DNA from 3 places in the Robertmurraya beringensis genome. Region 1 is predicted to be linked to each of the others. Evidence: predicted binding sites of a transcription regulator. Region 1 holds the regulator's gene; each other region holds the start of a gene.
What was found. The regulator Rex, encoded in region 1, represses fermentation and respiration genes when NADH is low (regulators of the CRP and FNR family bind a similar motif). The targets are predictions, from matches to a motif close to TTGTGAAATATTTCACAA.
Positions count from the first base shown of each region.

Region 1 (8,111 bases):
GGTCAACGATACCAGCTTCGATCATGTTTACCCACTCGCCAGTCGCTGCGTTGAAGCCTGTTCCTACTTCTTCACGCTTTAAGCGCTCAACGATAACAGATCCTTCAAGACCCGCATTGTGTGCGATTGTACGAACTGGCTCTTCCATCGCACGTAGTACGATGTTCACACCTGTTTTCTCGTCACCAGTAACCTCTAGAGCAGCAACCTTGTTGTATACGTTAAGTAGGGCAACACCACCACCAGAAACGATACCTTCTTCAACAGCTGCACGAGTTGAGTTCAATGCGTCTTCGATACGAAGCTTACGCTCTTTTAATTCTGTTTCAGTAGCAGCTCCAACTTTCACTACTGCTACACCGCCAGCTAGCTTAGCTAAGCGCTCTTGTAATTTTTCGCGGTCAAATTCAGAAGTGGTTTCTTCCATTTGCGCACGGATTTGGTTTACACGACCTGCGATTTGTGCAGAGTCTCCAGCACCTTCAACGATTGTTGTGTTTTCTTTTGAAACAACAACCTTAGAAGCGCGACCTAGAGATTGGATCGTTGCAGACTTAAGGTCACGACCTAGCTCTTCAGTGATTACTTCTCCACCTGTTAAGATAGCGATGTCTTCAAGCATAGCTTTACGACGGTCACCGAAACCAGGAGCTTTAACAGCAACTGCATTGAATGTTCCGCGAAGCTTGTTCACTACTAAAGTAGCTAACGCTTCCCCTTCAACATCCTCAGCAACAAGTAATAATGGCTTACCTTGTTGAACCACTTGCTCTAAAACAGGAAGGATTTCTTGGATGCTTCCAATTTTCTTATCCGTAATTAAGATAAATGGATTGTCTAGAACAGCTTCCATTTTATCAGAGTCTGTTACCATGTATGGAGATGCATATCCACGATCGAATTGCATACCTTCTACTACATCAAGCTCAGTAGTGAAGCCCTTTGATTCTTCGATAGTGATAACGCCGTCGTTACCAACGCGCTCCATTGCTTCAGCAATTAATTGACCAACTTCATCGTCAGCAGCAGAAATAGCCGCAACTTGAGCGATAGAAGCTTTGTTTTCGATTGGCTTTGAAATAGCACGAAGCTCTTCAACCGCTACTGCTACTGCCTTATCCATCCCTTTACGGATACCCATTGGGTTAGCTCCAGCTGTTACGTTCTTTAAGCCTTCACGGATCATCGCTTGAGCAAGAACCGTTGCAGTTGTCGTACCGTCACCAGCCACATCATTTGTTTTGCTAGCTACTTCAGCAACAAGCTTCGCACCCATGTTTTCGAATGCATCTTCAAGTTCGATTTCTTTTGCAATCGTTACACCATCGTTTGTAATAAGTGGTGAACCGAATTTCTTTTCAAGAACCACGTTACGTCCTTTTGGTCCTAATGTTACTTTTACCGCATTTGCAAGTGCATCTACCCCACGAAGCATCGAGCGGCGTGCGTCTTCACTAAACTTAATTTCTTTAGCCATTGTAAAATACCCTCCTCGAGTTTTTTCAATCTATTCTGTCTTCGTTTAGTTTTTAAATAAGAAAATCTCTACTCTTATCCAAGAATAGCAAGAATATCGTTTTCACGTAGAATTAAGTACTCTTTTCCTTCGTACTTCACTTCTGTGCCAGCGTATTTTGAGAAGATAATGCGGTCGTCCACAGAAACTTCAAGAGCTACACGCTCACCGCTTTCAAGTACGCGGCCAGTGCCGACAGCAACTACTTTGCCTTCTTGAGGCTTCTCTTTAGCAGAGTCTGGTAGTACAATACCGCTTGCCGTTTTTTCTTCCGTTTCAACTAGCTCAATTACAATGCGATCACCTAGTGGCTTTAACAAGTGAAACAACCTCCTCAAATATATGAAAGATTTTTATTATTAGCACTCACTTAACTAGAGTGCTAACACAACTATTATATTAATGAATCTCTACCTTTTTTGCAAGCGAGAAACCGCTTTTTTTTATAAATTTTTTGTAAAAGTCCCCCCATAACTTGTTAATTGTACAACCTTACTAAGTATGTACTTTTCCACCTATTCTATCCATATAATGCTAAAATACGGACGATAATTCTTCTTATTTGATACAACCTGATGTTTACGAGTAGAATAACTATATTGGATGGAAAAGGAGACTTGTTTTGAAACGTGAATATTGGATTATATTAATTGCTTATATTGCTATGCAGCTTTCAAGCTTTATTGGTGTCCCTATCACCTCTCTGATACTAGAACTGATTGGTTTTGAAACCCATCACTCTCAAGGGTTCGCAGGGGTCACTTGGCTTGTCATAAGCTTTTCGCTCACACTTGTGATTGTCCTGATGTTGTTGCGTAATGAGATGGTAAACACAAATGAAGTAAGAAGCGGAGCCAGCTTAGGCCGATCGATCCTTTGGTCTATCACAGGTGTCTTTCTTGCCCTATTTGCCCAAGCCTTTGCTGCAAATATTGAACGTTTGATTGGTATTGATGTTGGTTCTGAAAATACGCAACAGATTCTACGCATCATTGAGTCCTTTCCTATTATGATTGTCGTGAGCTCAGTGATTGGTCCTATATTAGAAGAAATTGTTTTTCGTAAGATCATTTTTGGGGCTTTTTATAAGCGATTTAACTTTTTTCTATCAGCCTTGCTTAGCTCCGTTATTTTTTCTTTTGCCCATATGGAGCCGGAGCACACTCTACTTTATTCCGCAATGGGATTCACCTTTGCGTATTTGTATGTAAAAACCAATCGGATTCTCGTTCCGATCGTTGCTCACGTATCGATGAATACGTTCGTTGTTCTTGTGCAATCCGTATTTAAGGAAGACTTAGAAAAATTAATCAAACAAGCAGAACAAATGCAAAGCTTTATTGGAGGATTCTTCTTATGAGACAGTCACCTTTATTTTCAGGAATTATATACATCATCTTAGGTGCTCTGTTCACAGTGTTTGCCATACAGGACTTACAGCAAAATGGAGAGTGGGGCTTTTTCACCTACCTGCTTGTCTTGCTAGCGACCTTTGATATTGGTTCAGGCATTCGGATGATTCTTTTACATTTTAAAATTAAAGAGATCAAGAAAGAGCAAAAGAAATAGCCGCTCCACTAAGGGGCGGCTTACTGTTTATTCTTCTACCATTTCTTCATCCATTGAATAATGCTTTAAAAAGTACACCAGTGACTGTAACTCAATAGCCAGATCAATATGGTGAACCCTGATGGATGAGGGAACCGTTAATCGGGCCGGGGTAAAGTTTAAAATGCCTCTCACCGATCCTTGAACCATTCGATCGGTAATGGATTGTGCAACCGGTGCTGGAACCGTTAATATCGCGACCTGAATGTCTTCTTTTTCAATAACTTCTTCTAGATCATCCATATGGTAGACGGGCACTTCACCAATTTTTGTGCCTACCTTCTCTTCTATCACATCAAATGCAACCGCAATTTTGGTATTATTATTCTTTAAGAAGTTATAGTTTAAAAATGCTGTCCCAAGATTCCCGACCCCAATTAACGCAACCTTCGTTAATTCATCTTGGTCGAGTGTTTTACGGAAAAAGGATAATAAATAGTTTACATTGTAACCGTATCCCTTTTTACCTAAGGCTCCAAAGTATGAAAAATCTCTTCGGATTGTTGCAGAATCGACCTTCACCGCCTCACTTAGTTCAGCCGATGAAACGCGTTGCTTTCCTGATGAGTGTAAACTATTTAAAAAGCGATAATACAATGGTAGTCTTTTCGCCGTTGCTTGTGGGATTTTCATTGATTCATTACTCATCGTTCTTCCCCTACCTTCTACCTTTAACTAATATAGTCTCTCTTCTCTCTTAAAGTCACCGTTTTTACCACCTGTCTTTTCAACCAGGTATGTTTTCCCGATAACCATTCCTTTATCTACTGCTTTACACATATCATACACGGTAAGCGCGCAAACAGAAGCAGCTGTTAACGCTTCCATTTCTACACCTGTATTCCCTTTTGTCTTTACACTAGCAGAAATATGTAGAGTATGGCAATTGTTATCTGATTCCCAATCAAAAGAAATATCAACACCTGTGAGTGGAATAGGGTGACACATTGGAATAATATCCCATGTTTTTTTACTAGCCATAACAGCTGCAACCTGTGCGACTGCTAACACATCCCCCTTTTTCATTTGGTTATGTGTGATTCGATCATATATCTCTTGATTAACTGTGATACTAGAGTGGGCAATGGCCGTCCGTACCGTTTCGGGCTTATCACTCACATCTACCATTTTTGCTCTGCCTTCTTTATTAAAATGAGTGAACTCTGACATCTATTATACACCTCTTTCAAAATCATACACTATTTTCCTCATTTTGTGTGAAAACATTGTAACATAGTTCACAACTCATATCATTGCTCATCCGTATTGAATGCGATACACTAACCGTAGAAGTATAGAGGTGAAATCAATGATACTACTACAAGTAAACCAGCTTTCCAAGTCTTATGGGGCTGACCTTATTTTATCGAATATAAAACTAGAAGTTCAAACAAGAGACCGTATTGCCTTAGTAGGTAGAAACGGGGCCGGGAAATCTACATTACTCAAGATTATTGCCGATCACCTTTCCTATGAATCAGGTGATTTAATCAAGCCCAAACATGTAACGATCGGGTACTTGGCTCAGAACACAGGTCTTGTTTCCGGATTATCCATTTGGGAAGAAATGCTTACCGTGTTTGAACATGTCATGAAACAAGAGCGGGAACTTCGTAAGCTTGAGGAAAAAATGGCTGATCCTACCGTATTTGAAGATGCTACTTTGTACGAGCGAACAATCAAGGAATATGACCATCTCCAAAATGAGTTTAAGGAGAATGGGGGCTACCAGTACGAGTCAGATATACGTTCTGTCCTACATGGCTTGAACTTCCACTCATTCGATTACTCTACGAAAATTGATAGCTTAAGTGGTGGCCAGAAAACTCGTTTAGCTCTTGCGAAGTTGTTATTAACCAAGCCTGATATTCTTATCTTGGACGAACCTACCAACCATTTAGATATCGATACGTTGTCTTGGCTAGAGCAATATCTTACTGGCTACTCAGGTGCCATCTTAATCGTATCCCACGATCGCTACTTTTTAGACAAAGTGGTCAATCAAGTGTACGAAATTTCTAGGAATCAAATCAGCAAATTCTCAGGAAACTACAGCTCTTATCTTGAACAAAAAGCCGAAAACTACGAGCGTGATCTCAAACAATACGAGAAACAACAAGATGAAATAGCCAAACTACAGGACTTTATTCAAAAAAATCTTGCTCGTGCATCGACCACCAAGCGAGCCCAAAGTAGAAGGAAGACGCTTGAGAGAATGCAAGTTATGGACAAACCTCTTGGAGATGAAAAGTCCGCCTCCTTCGGTTTTGATATTGAAAAGCAAAGTGGCAATGAAGTGTTAAATGTCCACTCCCTAGCAGTTGGTTATCATGATGAACGAATAGCTGAGGAACTTTCCCTCCGAATTACTAGAGGAGATTCCGTTGCCTTAGTTGGACCAAATGGGATTGGAAAATCAACCTTACTCAAAACCATCCAAGGTACGTTACAACCGGTAGAAGGACAAGTTCATTACGGCTCCAATGTTAGCATTGGCTATTATGACCAGGAACAAGCAGCTCTTACTTCAAACAAGCGAGTGTTAAATGAGCTTTGGGACGAATACCCTCTGAAAAGTGAAAAGGAAATCCGCACGGTACTAGGGAATTTCTTATTTACCGGCGACGATGTATTAAAAACGGTTTCCACTCTAAGCGGTGGGGAGAAAGCACGTTTAGCACTAGCTAAGCTCATGATGCAAAAGGCGAATCTTCTTATACTAGATGAACCTACCAACCATCTGGACTTAGACAGTAAGGAAATATTAGAAAACGCGCTTGTGGATTATCCAGGTACGATTCTTTTTGTTTCTCATGATCGATACTTTATTAATCGCATTGCTACAAAGGTGATTGAGCTTAGTAAAACCGCGGCTGTTGAGTATCTTGGGGATTACGATTATTACGTGGAAAAGAAGCTAGAACAAGAAGAGCTTAAAGCCATTGAACAAGCAGAAAAGGCTGCCGCTACCATAGCTGCTTCTCCAGAAAAAAATACGTATCAAATCGATAAGGAAGCCAAGAAATTAGAGCGCCAACGAAAGCGACGCATCGAAGAAATTGAGGGCTTAATTGAAAAGCTTGAAGAAACGATTGAAAAAAATAATACATTGCTTTGTGATCCAGAAATTTTTCAAGATCACGAAAGAGTGCTTAAAATTAATGAAGAAACTGAAACAGCCAAACTCCAATTAGATGAGTTACTAGAAGAATGGAGTGAACTGGCTGAATAAGCGTAAAGAACCGGGAGGAAGAATCTATCCCGGTTTTTTCCTTTCCACAATTTTGTTCACAGCTAAATTGTTTTTATATGAGCTTTCCACAGGGTTTCCCACATTATCCACAATTTTAGTTTATTTTATCCACATTACCCACAGTGAAACTTGTCGAAATAGTGTTTATACACAAAAAATAGCCCCTATCATGTGATAGGGACTTTTTCCTAAAGTTATTAGTTGTGGATAGATAGGTCTAATCCAGGATTGGCGTTTAAAGTAAAGTCACTTCTTTGACCTTTTTCATACATAACACTTCCCGCAGCAGCTATCATGGCTGCGTTATCTGTGCATAAAGAAAGTGGAGGAATAATTAATTCTACACCTTCATTAGCAGCAAATTCTCTCTCTAGCGCGCTACGCAGTCCTTTATTCGCAGCCACTCCTCCTGCTAGTAACACTTGCTTCACAGAATATTGTTTCGCCGCACGTACCGTCTTAGTTACCAACACATCGATCACACTTTGTTGAAAACTTGCAGCAAGATCTTCAGGTGAAATCACTTCTCCTCGTTGCTCTGCATTGTGGACAGTGTTGATAACTGCTGATTTTAATCCACTGAAGCTAAAATCATAGGACCCTTCCTCTAACCAGGCTCTCGGTAAATCTATAATAGGTGAGCCAACCGCTGCTAATCGGTCAATATGAGGTCCGCCTGGATATGGCATTTTTAACGTCCTAGCGACTTTATCATATGCTTCACCCGCAGCATCGTCTCTCGTTTCTCCAATCACCTCAAAATGGCCATGTTCCTTCATATAAACAAGCTCTGTATGTCCACCAGAGACAACCAGTGATAACAGTGGAAACTCCATTTCCTTTATCAAGCGATTCGCATAAATATGACCAGCGATATGGTGAATTCCTACAAGAGGAATACCGTGAGCAAAGCTCAGCGCCTTGGCTGCGTTCACCCCTATTAATAAGGCTCCGACAAGTCCTGGCCCTTCCGTTACAGCAATCGCATCAATATCTGAAAACTGTAATTCAGCCACTCGCATCGCTTCTTCTATGACAATCGTAATTTGCTCGACATGATGACGAGAAGCAATCTCAGGAACGACTCCACCGAAGCGCTTATGGCTTTCAATTTGCGACGCAACGATATTTGCTATTATTTCATGTCCATCTTTTACAATCGCAACAGCTGTTTCATCACAGCTTGTTTCGATCCCTAATATATATTGATTTTTCTCACTCATATTGTCACCCACATGACTAATGCATCCTCATAGTTATCAGTATAATAATTCTTGCGTATTCCACCGTTCATAAAGCCGAGCTTACGGTACAACGATTGTGCCACTGTGTTTGACACACGTACCTCCAGTGTCATCGATTTTGCACCCCTTTTTTTTGCAACCTCCATGATCATACGAAGGATCCCTTCTCCAAGCTTTTGCCCACGAAATTCAGGTAAGACCGCTATGTTTGTAATATGCGCCTCATCAACAATCAACCACATGCCACAATAACCTACAATTTGTCCTTCCTTTTCTAAGACCAGATAGACAGCAAATTGATTTAAATTCAACTCATTCTCAAATGACTGCCTTGTCCAAGGCGTTGCAAATGAAAGCTCCTCAATTTTTAAAATTTGATCGATATCTTCTTCCTTCATATATCGAAACACAAAGGAATCAGATAATGAGTGAGTCTCTTCATTTTGCATCATTTTCTTTCTTCCCTTCTAGCCATTTCGCTTCAGCTTCA
Region 1 covers NZ_JBHLUU010000101.1:22,147-30,257, forward strand. Annotated here, with positions in the region: gene groL (chaperonin GroEL) at 1-1,477, opposite strand, end outside; gene groES (co-chaperone GroES) at 1,552-1,836, opposite strand; gene ACFFHF_RS14220 (CPBP family glutamic-type intramembrane protease) at 2,139-2,876, shown strand; gene ACFFHF_RS14225 (YdiK family protein) at 2,873-3,085, shown strand; gene ACFFHF_RS14230 (redox-sensing transcriptional repressor Rex) at 3,113-3,772, opposite strand; gene moaC (cyclic pyranopterin monophosphate synthase MoaC) at 3,800-4,294, opposite strand; gene ACFFHF_RS14240 (ABC-F family ATP-binding cassette domain-containing protein) at 4,434-6,356, shown strand; gene tsaD (tRNA (adenosine(37)-N6)-threonylcarbamoyltransferase complex transferase subunit TsaD) at 6,575-7,600, opposite strand; gene rimI (ribosomal protein S18-alanine N-acetyltransferase) at 7,597-8,073, opposite strand; gene tsaB (tRNA (adenosine(37)-N6)-threonylcarbamoyltransferase complex dimerization subunit type 1 TsaB) at 8,060-8,111, opposite strand, start outside.

Region 2 (8,111 bases), on a different contig from region 1:
GGTGTGTCAATGTAGGATATGGTCGGACAGAGCTTGCTGATGCTGCGTATGAGCAGCTAAAGAAAATGGCTTATTTCCCACTCACCCAAAGCCATACCCCTGCGATTCAATTAGCTGAAAAGCTTAATGAACTTTTGGGCGACGAATACGTGATCTTTTTTTCGAACAGCGGTTCAGAAGCGAATGAAACCGCATTTAAAATAGCAAGACAATATCATCAGCAAATGGGGAACCACTCACGATATAAATTCATTTCTCGTTATCGAGCCTACCATGGAAACACAATGGGGTCTCTTGCTGCAACGGGGCAGGCACAGAGAAAGTATAAATATGAACCACTAGCTCCTGGTTTCGTTCATGTGTCACCACCTGATTCTTATCGATCAAATGATCAATTGGACAGTCCAGCCTCAGAACTCGACTCTGTCAAAGATATTGAGCGAGTGATGACATGGGAGCTTAGCGAAACGATTGCTGGAGTTATCATGGAGCCGATCATTACCGGAGGAGGGATACTCATTCCGCCTGATAACTATATGATGGGCGTGAAGGAAGCGTGTGAAAAACACGGAGCACTATTAATTGTTGACGAAGTAATATGTGGATTTGGTCGTACAGGGAAAGCATTCGGCTTCATGAATTATGGAGTGCAGCCTGATATAGTTACGATGGCAAAGGGGATCACAAGCGCCTATCTTCCATTATCAGCAACAGCTGTCAAAAAGGAAATCTATGAAGCTTTTAAAGGTAGTGAAGAATACGAATACTTCCGCCATGTTAATACATTCGGTGGCAATCCGGCTGCTTGTGCTCTTGCATTAAAAAACCTAGAGATCATGGAAACAGAGAAACTATTTGATCGTTCTAAAAATTTAGGAGAACAACTCAAAGAGAGATTAAATACAAGATTACTGAACCATCCGTTCGTAGGGGACGTTCGTGGAAAAGGGTTACTAATAGGAATTGAACTCGTAAAGGATAAAGCTACTAAGGAACCATTAGATGTAGGTTTGGTGAACCAAGTGATTGCTGGCTGTAAGAAAAAAGGACTTATAATTGGGAAGAACGGAGCAACCGTAGCTGGATTTAATAACGTTCTGACCCTATCTCCCCCATTATCCATTAAAGAAGAAGAACTCGACTTCTTATTTACAACCGTCACGTCTGAACTAGAGGAGCTCGTCAAATAAACATAGAGCATCGTGCGTTTTCCAAATGACTAGAAAGGAAGAATGCTATGAAAATCGGAGTACCAAAAGAGATCAAAAGCCAAGAGAACCGCGTTGCTCTTACACCTGCTGGCGTCCTACAATTAAGCACAAAAGGTCATCATGTTTTCGTAGAAAAGGGAGCCGGATTGGCTTCAGGTTTCATTGATGAAGAGTATATAGAAGCGGGAGCGTGTATTGTTGAAACGGCCGCTGAAGCTTGGGCATGCGAAATGGTCATAAAAGTAAAAGAACCCATTCCAAGTGAATATGCTTATTTTTATGAAGGATTAATTTTATTCACCTATTTGCACTTAGCTGCCAATTTTACGTTAACAGAAGCACTCATTCAGAAAAAGGTAGTCGCCATCTCCTATGAAACTGTTCAATTGCCCGATCGCAGTTTGCCATTATTAACACCAATGAGCGAGGTAGCAGGAAGAATGGCTGCTCAAATTGGGGCCACCTATTTAGAAAAAAGTAAGGGTGGAAAAGGGATCCTCCTCGGTGGTGTTCCTGGTGTAAATCGTGGGAAGGTTACGATTATCGGTGGAGGGGTTGTTGGAACCAATGCAGCGAAAATTGCTATTGGTCTTGGTGCGAAGGTATCGATCCTTGATGTTAGTGCAGCAAGATTAAGAGAATTAGACGATATCTTTGGCTCATCTATAACGACACTTATGTCGAATCCATATACGATCGCCCAAGCGGTTGCGGATTCGGACTTAGTAATTGGTGCGGTTCTTCTTCCTGGTATGAAAGCTCCTAAACTAGTAACAGAAGAAATGGTTCGACTCATGGAGGAAGGCTCTGTCATTGTTGATGTGGCCATTGACCAGGGAGGAATTTTTGAAACGGCTACACATGTGACCACCCATGCCGATCCAACCTATATAAAGCATGGTGTCGTTCATTATGCAGTTGGAAATATGCCTGGGGCTGTTCCAAGAACGTCAACCATTGCGCTAACAAATGTCACGGTTCCATATATTATCGAAATAGCTGACAAAGGCTATAAAATAGCATTTGCCGAAAACAAGTCATTATTTAAAGGGTTAAATGTCATTGATGGGAAGGTCGTTTACGAAGGAGTTGCTATGGCACATAATCTTCCGTACGTTTCAACCATTTAAAGGGGAAGGAGGGATATAGATGACACTACGAACACTTTCTATCAATAAAGAGCGACTTGAAAAAAGAATACATGAGCTAGCGGAGATTGGAAAGATTTCCGATACAGGTGTTTGCCGCTTAGCACTCTCGACCGAAGATAAGCAAGCAGTTGAGACAGTTAAAAGGTGGATGGAGGATGCCGGTTTAAAAGCAAGAATTGACCATTTTGGAAACTTAATTGGTAGACTAGAAGGGAAGAATTCTAATGCACCTATATTAATGGTAGGCTCTCACATCGACTCACAGCCTTATGGAGGAAGATTTGATGGAGTAATTGGCGTATTGGGTGCCCTAGAAGTTGTCCAAACGATGATAGAAAAAAACATAGTCCCTGATACTCCCATCGAAGTAGTTGCCTTTTGTGATGAGGAAGGATGCCGATTTAACAAAGGTTTATTTGGAGTCAGAGGAATACTTGGCAAGCTAGAAGAGGGAGAGCTTGCGAGGAAGGACAAAAATGGAGTATCAAGAAGAGAAGCACTAATCGAATTCGGCTGTGATCCAACTAAATTTAAGGATTCACAGTATAAGGAAGGGGTGATTGGTGCCTTCTTAGAACTTCACATTGAACAGGGTCCTATTTTAGAAGCAAAGGGGGTTCCTGTTGGAATTGTGACAGGTATATCTGGACCACTTTGGCTTTCTGTTGAGTTCGAAGGTTTTGCCGGTCATGCTGGATCCGTTCCGATGTCCATGCGACAAGACGCGCTAGTTGGTGCTGCGAAAGTAATTGTCGCACTAAACGAGCTGGCTAGCCAGGATCCAAATGCGCCAACCGTCGGAACCGTCGGAAGTCTACAAGTATTCCCAGACTCTCGAAATATAATCCCTGAGAAAGTAACCTTTACTGTCGATTTACGTGATATTGATATTAATCGAAGACATGTGCTTGAAGCTAACCTAAGAAATCAAATCAAAGAAATAGCGGATACTCATGGTTTACGCTATACCATTTCGGAGGATACCAATAGCGAACCAAGGTATTGCTCTGAAAGATTAATGAATATCATGAGGCAACAAAGTGAAGTGATCGGCCTAAATCCAATTGAATTAATGAGTGGTCCTTTTCACGATTCTCTTTCCATGTCATACGTTTGCGAATACGGCATGATTTTTGTGAGATGCAAGGACGGAATCAGCCATAATCCTAAGGAATTTTCAACAATTGAGGATATCTCACTCGGAACCGAGCTCCTCTACCACACCGTCATCAACTACAAAGGGTGAGACACAACCACCATCGTGGTTGTGTTGGATATAACATCTAGTTCCTTTGAGCTAGGTGTTTTTGTTCATTTTACGACATAAAAAGATATTTTTCTCCGAATTATGTAGAATCATATTATAATAAACAGAATCAATGAAGAGTTACATAGCATCTTAGCATATTTTACTCTATCGGTTATTAAAATGAATGGGGAGAAAAAATATGGAGGAATTATTATGACATCAGAGAAGCAATTCGTTCAGAAAAAATATTATCAAACCCTAATTGAACAAGAAACGGATTTTCCCGTACGTTCACTAGGGGAAGCATATTATAGGGAGCAACAAAAGGACGTTCCCGACTTAACACCCATTCGATTCGCACAAGGGGAAGTGTATTTCCTATACAAAGACTTTGAAGCAGCGATCTTTAAGTGGGAAAGTATTCAAAATGAGTTAGCACCATGGGCCAAAAAGAATATCGCAGATGCTTACTTGGAGTTAGAGCAATACTCAACTGCAGAGGAAATCTATAAAAGAGTAAGTACAGAATCGATTGTACTTCATACAGAAGTTTCTTTACAGCTATTTAGACTTTACGTAAAAGACGGTCGTACCCATGAAGCCACGTCTATTATTAGCGAAACCATTAACAACCACCCTGATTATCCTGGAGTCACTGAACTTGCCCGTCTCTTCTTTGAAGAAATTGAAGATTGGGCTAATGCAATTCATCTTGCCATGAAAGAATTTATGCGCACCAACTCTCCAGAATGGATCGATATCATTAAAAAATATTGCGATGAACAACGAACCACCATTTTTAAACCTGAAGAGTATATTCCATTTTTATCATTCATGTTACGCCTTGATCGTATTCGTTTTGAGAAGATTGTTTTTAAGCTTTGGGAAAATTACGAAGAACAATCAGAGCTACTTAATTGGGTACGCGAGCTTAATTCATTACTACTACAATCAGAGCTTCCTGAACAGTTATCCTGGAAGCTTCTATCTCAACAATACTTAAAAACTTTTCAGTTATTTTTAAGTGGAAAGTATACCTTGAATGAGATTCAAGAAATCATTCCATTATTGCTAAAAAATTGGATGCGTTTCGCAGAATCAAATCATTTTGTCTATACTGCTTGTGCAGTACTGGCGTGGAATGAAGTTTTCCCAGGTACGATCGATGAAGATACGGTTTCGGTGGCTAATCATGCACTAACAAATTCTTCATTAAATGGATTAATTGATGTGCACCAAACTAAACAATTGTTCTCAAGTATCGTTACTTGGGCTGAAGAAGATATGCAAGTAAGCAATAAGCTGAAATGGATTATGGAGAATTTACAAAATAAGCAAAGCACCATTACTTTGTTTACAGGAACAAGCAAGCTACAAACAACGATTTTAAGTGATGTGCTTGGACATGAACAAGTAAGCCAATTGTCTTCCAAATTAGCATTATATAGCTACTTGCCTGAACCTGAATTAATAGAAGTCAATTCCGTTGAATCCAAACAAGTAGACAGTCCTTCGGAAATCGGGTCAACTGATCATTACATCCATTCTAAAGGACCTTTTGAACTGTTAAAAGCGGAGAACACTTCATTAATGTCCATTCCACCGTATCGTGGAACAGTTCAAGAAAGAAGCTCACTATCTGTTAATTTACACATGGCTGATAGCATTATTTATGTTTTAAATGAGGAAAATCCATTAAACGAAATGGAAATGAATGTGATAAGACAAATGAACCAACAAGCTAACGATCATACGTTCATTTTTATCCTTCCAATCCCAAAGGTAGCTGAAGAAGAGACTGGCGTTTCTTATTATATGGAAACCGTCAAGAAAAACCTGAATCCAATATTCCCTAATGCTGAGATTTATCCGTACACGACTTCTCAAGCGGTGGACTGGAGTCATGTTTTAGCCGAAGTAAACAGTGAGAGATCCAACGAAAGAAGAACAAGAAAAGAGCTTTACTTTATTAAAGAAACACTACACTATCTACTAGCTAAACGAGCTGATAAAGAAGAAAAATTAATCGATGTGATTCAGTGGAATAAGGAAATGTTAGCTAAGGTTAGTGGAGCTTCCATGCAACTTGGTGATCTAGAACAGGAAGTTGGAGAAAGGCTTAAGCAGAATTATATTTCGATCTTGCAGGAGCTTTCAGCAGAAGTAGAAGCTGACATACCAAGTGTTCTAAAATCAACAGCAGAATCTATTACCGATCAAAGCAATCTTGCTACTATTCATCTTCAATTAAACGAAGAAATGAATAGGCGCATGGAGGAATATTTACAAAACACTACCCTTCCAAAGCTCTACTCTTCTCTTCAAAAATGGATTGGTCTTACAAAAGAGGAACTACAGCAGATTCGTGCTTATTTAGATGAAATGGCTACAAGCTTTAATGGCTTATACGGAATTGAAAAATTCCAGTTCCCTGTAGATGATCAATTACTTCACGACTGGAGAAGAGACACTGGACGGTTAACAAGTGGTGTTCAATTAGAGCACATCAACATTATGTTAAAACATAATCCAACACAATTGTTGCTTAAGGGAGCAGGGAAGCTTTTGGCTGGCATCGGTCAAAATAAAGCGATGCTGCAGCAAAAATACAAGCGCTATGTAGAAACGGAAGATTATTCCGAAGTAGCAAAACACGTAAGTAAACAGTTTTTTGCGCCTTATCATTTTTTTGCAATGGCCATACAAAAAGATTTAGAATCGTTCTTCCAAAAACCTAAGGATGAGTTAACTCACACAGCAGAAGACTTAGTAGAAAAGATTAATCAATTTGAGCTATCTTTAGCAAAGCTTCAGCAAAATCCAACTGCTTTTGAGGATCCAATTAAGCTATTCACGGTCCGTTATAAGCAATACGAATACCTGTTTACTGGAAGTCCTAAAGTCAAACAAGAAGTATAATTAGTTTTCAAGCTGGTGCAATCATGCACCAGCTTTTTTTCATTCTGAAAGCTTCAAAACTTTGAACAAAATGTGAATACATTCACATAGTTCACGAAAGTGTGACAAACTTCACAAGTTTTCAACATAAAAGAAGTTAAAATAGAGCTATCAAATTGATTGTGAAATAACGAGCATAAAGCTCAGGCTGGGGAGGACAAAACAAAATGGAAAAAAAACATTTAGTTCTTATTGGTAACGGGATGGCAGGAGTAAGAGTAATCGAGGAAATTCTAAAACTAACGCCCGATGCTTTTCATATAACAATCTTTGGAAACGAACCATATCCAAACTACAACCGAATTCAATTATCAAATGTATTGCAAGGAAAAACAACGGTAGATGAGATCTTTCTAAATGAATGGGAATGGTACCGTGAAAATAATATCACTTTATATACAAATGAAGCGGTAGCAAAGATCAATCCACAATTAAAGACAGTCGTTTCTTCTACGGGAAGAATCGTTGCTTACGATGAACTAATTATTGCAACAGGTTCAAGCTCTTTCATCCTACCGGTACCCGGTGCGGATAAACAAGGAGTAACGGGCTTCCGTGATATTCAAGATTGTGAAAATATGATGGAAGTAGCTCGTACACATAAAAAAGCGGTAGTTATCGGTGGAGGTCTTCTTGGTCTAGAAGCTGCAAGAGGTTTAATTGACCTAGGAATGGACGTTCATGTGGTTCATTTGATGCCACACCTCATGGAAAGACAGCTAGATGAGACAGCTGCAATTATGCTGAAAGAAGAACTTGAAGCGCAAGGGATGAAGTTCCTTTTTGAAAAACAAACGAGTGTAATTCTTGGAGATGACCGAGTTACAGGTCTTCGATTTAGCGACGGAACAGAAATCGAAACAGATCTAGTCGTTATGGCGGTCGGAATTAAACCAAATACACAGCTTGCAAAAGAAGCTGGCATTAATGTAAACCGTGGGATTGTTGTCAATGACTTGATGGAAACAAATACACCTAATGTATATGCGGTTGGGGAATGTGCAGAACATAGAGAAATCACGTATGGAATGGTCGCCCCTCTCTATGAACAAGGGAAGGTTTTAGCACAGAGAATACTCGGTTTAGAGGTTTCACCATATGAAGGATCTGTAACAGGGACCCAGCTGAAGGTTTCTGATGTTGACCTTTATTCTGCGGGTGAAATAATTGATGATAAATCAACAAAAGCAATTAAAGTACACAATGAATTTGAAGGCATTTATAAAAAAATACTAATAAGAGACAATCGAGTAGTGGGGATTGTTCTATACGGTGACACAAAGGATAGTACAAAATTGTTCCGCATGCTTGTTGATAAAGAAGATGTTAGTGGGAAAACAAGCGCAAGTATCTTAGACTCTGGTTGCTGTGGCGGGGGTCAAGCAGACATGAGCGTTGACTCTATGCCAGATACAGAGATTGTGTGTGGATGTAACGGCGTCTCAAAGGGAACCATAGTGGAAGCCATTCAAACAAAAGGGCTTACAACGGTTGATCAAGTATCTAGCTGTACAAACGCAGGTCGTTCTTGCGGTCGATGTA
Region 2 covers NZ_JBHLUU010000127.1:71,528-79,638, reverse strand. Annotated here, with positions in the region: gene ACFFHF_RS23285 (aspartate aminotransferase family protein) at 1-1,190, shown strand, start outside; gene ald (alanine dehydrogenase) at 1,238-2,341, shown strand; gene ACFFHF_RS23275 (M20 family metallo-hydrolase) at 2,361-3,608, shown strand; gene ACFFHF_RS23270 (tetratricopeptide repeat protein) at 3,825-6,530, shown strand; gene nirB (nitrite reductase large subunit NirB) at 6,737-8,111, shown strand, end outside.
Region 2: nirB (nitrite reductase large subunit NirB) is a predicted target of Rex. The motif match lies at 6,601-6,618, and genes of this name have one in related genera.

Region 3 (8,111 bases), on a different contig from region 1:
ATAAGGTACAGAATATTCCTGGATTTTCGTTAGTAAATCAGCACTATTGATGTCTTCTTGCTTTATAAAGCGAGTAATCGCATCTTTCAAGTGCCATTCAAGTTGAGATTTTACCTTTTCCTGCATATCAGCAGAAAATGTCTGTAATCTCGCTTGGCGTTCTTGCTCTGTCTTGTTTTTAGAAAACAATAATCCTACTTTAAACTCTCGCTGTCTTGACTCAAGGAATTTTTCCGCAAGTTCTCTTGTTTGAAAGGGCATTAAATAAGCATTTTTTAAAATATCATTAATTACAAGCTCTAACTCTCTTTTTTGTTGGTTTAGAGTTTCCATTTGTAAGTCTAACTGCTGTTGTAACTCCACTATCTTACCTTGTAAGCTATTCCTTTCATCTTCAGGTAGGGCGCTTAATTTTTGTTCAAGTTTTTCAATGGTATCTTTATTCTGAGTTGATTCGAATACCATTTGTTCTTGAATAAGCTTTTTAAGAGAATTTGAAACTGAGAGCTCTAACAACTGATCCTTCATAACGACTTTTTCAGCAATAAACGTTTGTAGATCTTTTAACTCATTGTGGGGATGGGTTGGTTCCTTTAGCGTCGTATAAAATATACGACCTGGTTTCACTCCCCATGAAGCAAAGGATTCTTTTACACTTTCTTGAAACTGAAGAAAACTTATCTCTTCCTCACGATGCTTATCGATTTGATTTACAACTAAGAAAACTTCCTTTCCTTCCTCGGTTAGTTCCTTAGTAAACATAAAGTTAACCTCAGATTGGACATGATTATAATCCATGCAATAAAACACGAGATCCGCTAGGTGTAAAGCAGACTCTGTAGCGATTCGATGAGCATCATCTGTTGAATCAATTCCTGGTGTATCTAATATCGCTGTACCAGTTGTTAGCTTCGTGTTACTCTTGCTAATCTCTATGGACGTAATCTCGTCTCCATTTTTGCAGTATGTTTTGACCATGCTATAGTCGTAGGGAGCCTTGTAGTATAGAGGTCTTCCTTCGTTAAAATAGACCTTCGCATAGTCCTCCCCTGCTTTCACTTTTACTAAATTCGCACTTGTTGGAATAGGGCTGGAAGGAAGAATATTTTCACCAATTAAGGTATTAATCATGGTGGATTTTCCCGCTGAAAAATGACCACAAAAAGCAATTGCATATTCTCTCTCTTGAAGTTTTATAGCCAATTGCTTTGCTTTTTGTGCCGTTTCTTCATTTCCCCTTGAAAGAAAATATGTATGTAGATTGGCAAGACGTGATAGTGTGATCTGTGTATCATGTTGAAAGATTGTATTTGACATGGTTCTACCCCTTGTTTGTACTTTTACCTCTTTATTTTAACTGATTTTTCACGCATTTCCCAAACAAAAAAAATCAGGTTTACATTCACCTGATTTTTTTTATTTATTTAATTGAATAGCTTGTGGTTTGCTTACATTCTTTAACACATGCTTCATTAATAATCCATAAACGACAACTGTTGCGCCAATAAAAATCGTTACCATTTACAAACACCGTCCTCTTTAATGAGAGTGATAATTATTTTCATATGAACACTATACCACGAATGATAATCACTATCAATAAACTTTCTGATCATTCACATTTTTTTCATAAACGGCAACGGGAGAAATCTGCTTGTTTTATGGAATACCTCATTGTATTTTGTATGGTTACAAAGAGCTCTTTCCTCCGCAGGAATTCGGATCATTAATATAAGTGCGTTAAGGAGTGAAAAGGCAATAAGTGTTCCGTATGCTTGAAAAAGAAGTGGGATCACAAGAAATTCTAGGGTCACGATTAAATAGTTTGGGTGCTTTAGAAACTTATAAGGACCTTTTTTAATAACAGCAGCTTGTGGTACTACGATTATTTTCGTATTCCAATACTTTCCTAGAGACGAAAGCGCCCAAATTCTTCCTATTTGTGTGACCAAAAACAAACTGACAAGCGCTGGCCAATATGAGGAGATTTCTTTTCCTTGTACCAACACCTCTAGACAAAGGGATATAAAAAATAATACATGTACAATCACAATAAAAATGTAATGCGTTTTGCCAAACTCTACTCCACCCTGCTCTTTCATCCATTTCTCATTTCTTTTAGCAATGGCTAATTCACAAACTCGTTGAAAAATCACAAATGCCAGAAATAAAAAAAACATTATGTTTCCCTCCATTGTAAGAGCAGTAATTCTGAGCTAAAACCAGGACCCAATGCCGTTGCAAGACCCAAATCCTGATTTTTAGCCACTTTCATGGTTTGATTTAAAACATATAATATGGTTGTTGATGACATATTTCCGAAATTCTTTAGCACATTTGAAGATATGTCTAACATTTCTGCTGGTAACTGTAATGATTTTACATATGCATCCAGAACCTTCTTTCCTCCTGGATGGGCAATAAAATGCTGAAGCTCTTCCAGTTGACAACCATTCTCAGTAAGAAAAGTATTTACATTGGGCTTTAACCATTTTTCAATAATGGAAGGAATATCCTTAGAAAAAACAACATAAAGGCCATTCTCTTTTACTTCCCACCCCATCACATCAAGTGAGTCCTTCATGGTAGTTGACTTTGTAGCTAATATAGTTGGATAAGAGGTTAATTGACTGATGCTTTCCTTTTGAACTTGATCGCCTACAACTAAAGCACATGCCACTCCATCAGCAAATAGGGAAGATCCAATTAAGTTACTTTTGGACAAATCGTTTTTCTGGAATGTTAAACTGCATAATTCAATTGTAAGTACAAGTACTTTGGCTTTAGGAAAAGCGAGGCAGTATTCGTATGCTCTTGATAACCCAGAAGCACCACCCGCACAGCCAAGACCCCAGATAGGAATTCGTTTCGTATGTATCGAAAATGGAAGGATATTCATAATCCTTGCTTCTATACTAGGTGTTGCTATACCTGTACTTGAGATAGTAAAAATTGCGTCTATCTCTTCATAATCTATTGGTTCCTTCAAAAAGTCCTTATTTTTCAGACAATTTTCTATTGCTTTTGAACCTAACTGGATGGCTGTTTCTATATAAGCATCATTTTTTTCCTTAAAAGACCTTTCTTTTGCAAACCAGTCTATACTTCTAGCAAAATGTCGTTTGATGATTTGTCCGTGCTGGAACGCCTTAAGCAATCTTTCAATATCATGAAATGCATCTGTAAAAAGCTTTCGAGAAAAATCCATCACTTCAGTTTGTGTTATTTCATATTGTGGGGGTGCTTCACCTACTGATAGAATTGCTGGCATTGCATTGCTCCTTCCATGATGACCAATACAAGGATATTTTTTCCAAAAACAGAAGATTTATTCATGAAAAAGACTCCCTACTTTAGTAAGTAGAGAGTCATCCATGTCTTGAAGGAGTTGCTGTGCCTCTTCATTATATGTTGATTTTCGTTACAAATCACTAGATAATTTTTACCATAGAAATGAACCAAAAGGACCATTCCATTCCCATTATTTTTTACTATTGAAAATGAGAAAACCATGTTATTTTTCACTAAATCTATGATAATATAATGATATTCGACTAGTTGGAGGAATATCAATGACTTTATCTAAGCAAGTGACAGATATTTTAAACGGGACTATTGATTCAGTTAAATCAGTTCTTCCATTTGACCTAGCCGTTGAAAAACCATCTCTATTTACACAGCCATTTACACAACATTCAATTGGTGTGCTAATTGGAATGACCGGAGATGTAAGAGGTCGAATTATTATTGATGGAAATGAACAGGTGTTTGGTAAGATTGGAGAAGGAATGTTCGGTATGGCTTTAGAAGGGGAAATGCTAGAGTCTTTCGCTGGAGAGTTAGGAAATATGATTGCAGGGAATTTATCTACAACGATTTCACAAAAAGGCCATGAAACCGATATTACTCCCCCCACGGTTTTGGTTGGAGAAACAAAGGTCTATGGATTTGATAAAGCATTCCGTTTACCAATCAAAATTCAAGACTTAGGAACAATTGAACTTATTATTATGGTAGAAAATAAGTAGAGAGGATAACCCTCTCTACCTTTTTTAAAATCCGTGGATCGTCATCCCACCATCAACAAATATGGTTTGACCACTGATATAATTTCCTGCTTCGGAAGCTAGCATGACAACAGGTCCTACTAGTTCTGGTAATTCACCGACACGATTTAAAGGAGTGACGGCTAAAATATCTTTTACATACTCTTTGTTAGAAAGTAAGGTTTCTGTTAAAGGTGTTTTGAAATACCATGGGCCAATGCTATTTACATTAATATTATGAGGACCCCATTCTAATGCGAGGACTTTGGTCATTTGGATCATAGCCGCTTTTGTTGCCGCATAAACGACACCTGTCCGCAAAGCCACATGGCCGGCAACAGATGAGATAGAGATTATTCTACCCGCCGTTCCGTGCTTCTGCATCACTTTACCAACTTGTTGTGATATCATAAAGGCTGACTTTAAATTGGTATCCATGATCGTCTGCCACTCTTCTTCCGTAACCTCTATTGCTTTAGAACGGATATTCATTCCTGCGTTATTAATAAGAATATGTATTTCTCCCCACTCATCCTCTACCGTAGAAACCGCTCTTAATACTTCCTCTTTTAAGGTAACATCTGTCGGTATAACGAGCACCCTCTTACCAAGAGAGCGAATCATTTCAGCCGTTTCCCTTAAATCTCCCTCGGTTCGGGAAAGTAGTGCAACATCTGCCCCTGCTTCCGCTAACCCAATGGCGAGTGCTTTTCCTATTCCCCTGCCCGCACCTGTTACTATCGCATGTTTGTTATCTAATCGAAATGATGGTAAGTACAAAATGATCCCCCTTTTTTATTCATATATGAATCAACATATCAAACCGTAGTCAAAAAGAAAAGGAAAAAGGGTTTCTTTTTCCTTTCACCTTCTTACTTCTTATCTTGTTGTCTTTGCACCTCTATATAAATCTCTTTGCACACCAGTTCACCGCACACCTGACATACTACCTTCCCATCGTAAAGAGTTCGGCAGTGCTCGCAATAGTATTTCACCATATATTATCCCTCACTATTTCTTACTGACCAATATTACTATCAGTATATTTATTGCAAGTATAAGAGGTTCCTTCAAGCAGTCTAAAAGCTTGAGGATTAATAATAAATATGAAAAATCTATGATGAACATAACCATAATCAAATACCAATTATTAACATCACCCTAACACCTCTACCTTAATAATATGTATAGAGGAAACCGCATTAGTAATAATAGGAACTAGGTGGTGAATAATCTTGGGAATCATTCAAGCCTTCTTCAATTGGCGAGAAGGAAAATATCAGGAGCATTTAGAAGCAATGTATGAGGAAGATAAGTGCCCTCAATGTCACGGAAAAGGGTACCATGTGTATCCTCCTGTAGGAGAGTTTATCCCATATAATCATATTTTTGATTGCGCTGGCTGCGAAGGCTTAGGCTCTTATTCAAAGAGAGATAGTACAATCGTGTAACACACTCTAGGTTTCTAGGGTGTGTTTTATTGTGTAATAAATATCACTCACCTACAAATGCTTTTATGTCGACATTCGTAACCGTTATCATATATTTTCAAATTTTATCTTTTTCACAAATTTTTCACATTTCAAGACAACTGTATGTGATTTAAATCACTGTCACGATAACTTTTCACTACTATCATAGTAAATACATAACAATTGAACAATTTGTGAAATCAATGAAAGCTAATGGAATTGAAACAATTGTCTTGTATTATGAAGTTGTAATCATTAATTTATTGTGAAACCTTGGAGAGGAAGTGAGGGTTATGGCAAAAATGGAACTCAACCGAAAAACAAAAACGGAAATTGAGGATAGCTCTTCTTTAAAGGGCACATTAGCCTCCGTTTTCCTATTAGGATTCTTTCTAATAGTCACATGGGTAAGCGTGTACTTCTTATTTTTAGACCGTTTTTAAAGAGAGAAAGGGGGATATATGTATTATGCATATGCATAAATTCGAAAAGATTTGGCTGATATTTGGGATTGGGACTCTTCTAGTTTTCCTAACCGTTTTAGGTGTTAGTGCCTTTTATCTCGGAAATCAACCACCCAGCTGTTTAGCCACAATCAATCCTGAAAAAGTTGATACAAATGCACCATTCAATGAGCCAGGCCTAAAAAAGGTTGAAGGCAAAGACTGGGACTATGAATTGGTATACGTAGCTCAAGCTTTTGCTTATACTCCTGGAGAAATTGAAGTTCCACTCGGAGCAAAAGTTAAGGTAATTGCAACAACAAAAGACGTCATTCACGGATTTCAAGTTGCGGGAACAAATATAAACATGATGTTAGAGCCTGGTTATATAAGCGAATATGTCACAACCTTTGACAAAGCTGGAGAATACTTAATTTTATGTAATGAATATTGTGGTTCTGGACACCACATGATGACGTCTAAAATCAAGGTGGTGGAAAAATGAATACATTAAACACAAAAATCGATCCTCGTGATGGAAAATTAGTTATGGCCCATTTTTATGTGGCTTTCATCGCTCTAGCTGTCGGTGGGCTGGCAGGACTTCTTCAAACGTTAGTGCGATCTGGAAAATTTGTGTTACCTGCAGGAATTGGCTATTATCAAATCTTAACGGTTCACGGTGTCGTGCTCGGGCTTGTATTAACAACATTCTTCATTATGGGCTTTCAAATTGCTGCTACAAGTCGTACATCAGGTACATTATCCAACCTTCAAAGAAAATTAGGTTGGATCGGCTTTTGGTTAATGACTGCAGGTACGCTAATGGCAGCCACAATGATATTACTAAATAAAGCTTCTGTATTATATACCTTTTATGCACCTTTACAAGCACATTTTATTTACTACCTTGGTCTAACACTTGTTGTGGTAGGTAGTTGGCTAGATGGAGCTGCTGTATTAGGTAAATATATTAGCTGGAGAAAGCAAAATCCTGGTCAGCCAAGCCCGTTAATTACGTTTATGGCGGTTGTCAATACGATGTTATGGATTGTCGCAACTATTGGTGTTGCTTCAACCGTACTATTCCAATTACTTCCATGGTCACTTGGAATTGTTGATCGAGTGGACGTTTTAGTTAGCCGTACACTGTTCTGGTATTTTGGACATCCACTTGTTTATTTTTGGTTATTACCTGCCTATATGGCATGGTATGTAGTCATTCCAAAAGTCATTGGTGCAAAAATCTTCTCTGATTCGCTTGCTCGTTTGTCCTTTATCTTATTTTTACTATTCTCTATCCCGGTTGGTTTTCATCATCAGTTAATGGAGCCAGGAATTGATCCTGCTTGGAAGTTTTTACAGGTTATCTTAACGTTCTTAGTTGTCATTCCATCATTAATGACCGCTTTCTCTCTTTTCGCGACTTTCGAAAGCTATGGCCGCTCTAAAGGAGCTACCGGACTTTTCGGATGGTTTAAAAAGCTGCCTTGGGGAGATGCAAGATTTACGGTACCTTTTATCGGGATGCTTTCATTCATTCCTGCAGGTGCCGGTGGACTGGTGAATGCTTCTCATCAGTTGAACCAGGTGATTCATAATACGATTTGGGTTACTGGACACTTCCATTTAACCCTTGCAACCGCAGTTGTTCTAACTTTCTTTGGTATTACATACTGGCTGGTTCCTCATGTAACAGGCCGAGTATTAACAAAGGCGATGAATAAACTTGCGATTTACCAAGGCGTCCTTTGGGCAATTGGCATGACCTTTATGTCTGGTGCAATGCACGCAGCTGGTTTATTAGGAGCACCACGTCGTTCTTCTTTTTCAGAGTATGGAGGAGCTGCTCAAGCTTCTGAATGGATTCCTTATCAAATCGCTCAAGCGGTTGGTGGCACCATCCTTTTCATAGCGATAATTCTTATGCTTTATATTTTTGTGAATTTAGCATTTTTTGCTCCAAAGGGAGAAGAAGAATTTCCAATTGGTGAAGTGAGCGATAAAGCTGAAAAAACACCAATGGTATATGAGAACTGGAAGCTTTGGTTAGGTATTACTGCGTTACTAATCTTGTTCGCGTACACCATACCATTTATTGATATGATTCAAAATGCTCCAATCGGATCAAAAGGTTATAAATTATGGTA
Region 3 covers NZ_JBHLUU010000126.1:113,838-121,948, forward strand. Annotated here, with positions in the region: gene ACFFHF_RS22810 (dynamin family protein) at 1-1,317, opposite strand, end outside; gene ACFFHF_RS22815 (isoprenylcysteine carboxyl methyltransferase family protein) at 1,617-2,183, opposite strand; gene ACFFHF_RS22820 (type III polyketide synthase) at 2,180-3,271, opposite strand; gene ACFFHF_RS22825 (chemotaxis protein CheX) at 3,573-4,028, shown strand; gene ACFFHF_RS22830 (SDR family NAD(P)-dependent oxidoreductase) at 4,053-4,826, opposite strand; gene ACFFHF_RS22835 (methionine aminopeptidase) at 5,282-5,497, shown strand; gene ACFFHF_RS22840 (cytochrome c oxidase subunit 2A) at 5,812-5,961, shown strand; gene ACFFHF_RS22845 (cytochrome c oxidase subunit II) at 5,987-6,466, shown strand; gene ACFFHF_RS22850 (b(o/a)3-type cytochrome-c oxidase subunit 1) at 6,463-8,111, shown strand, end outside.
Region 3: ACFFHF_RS22840 (cytochrome c oxidase subunit 2A) is a predicted target of Rex. The motif match lies at 5,610-5,627, and genes of this name have one in related genera.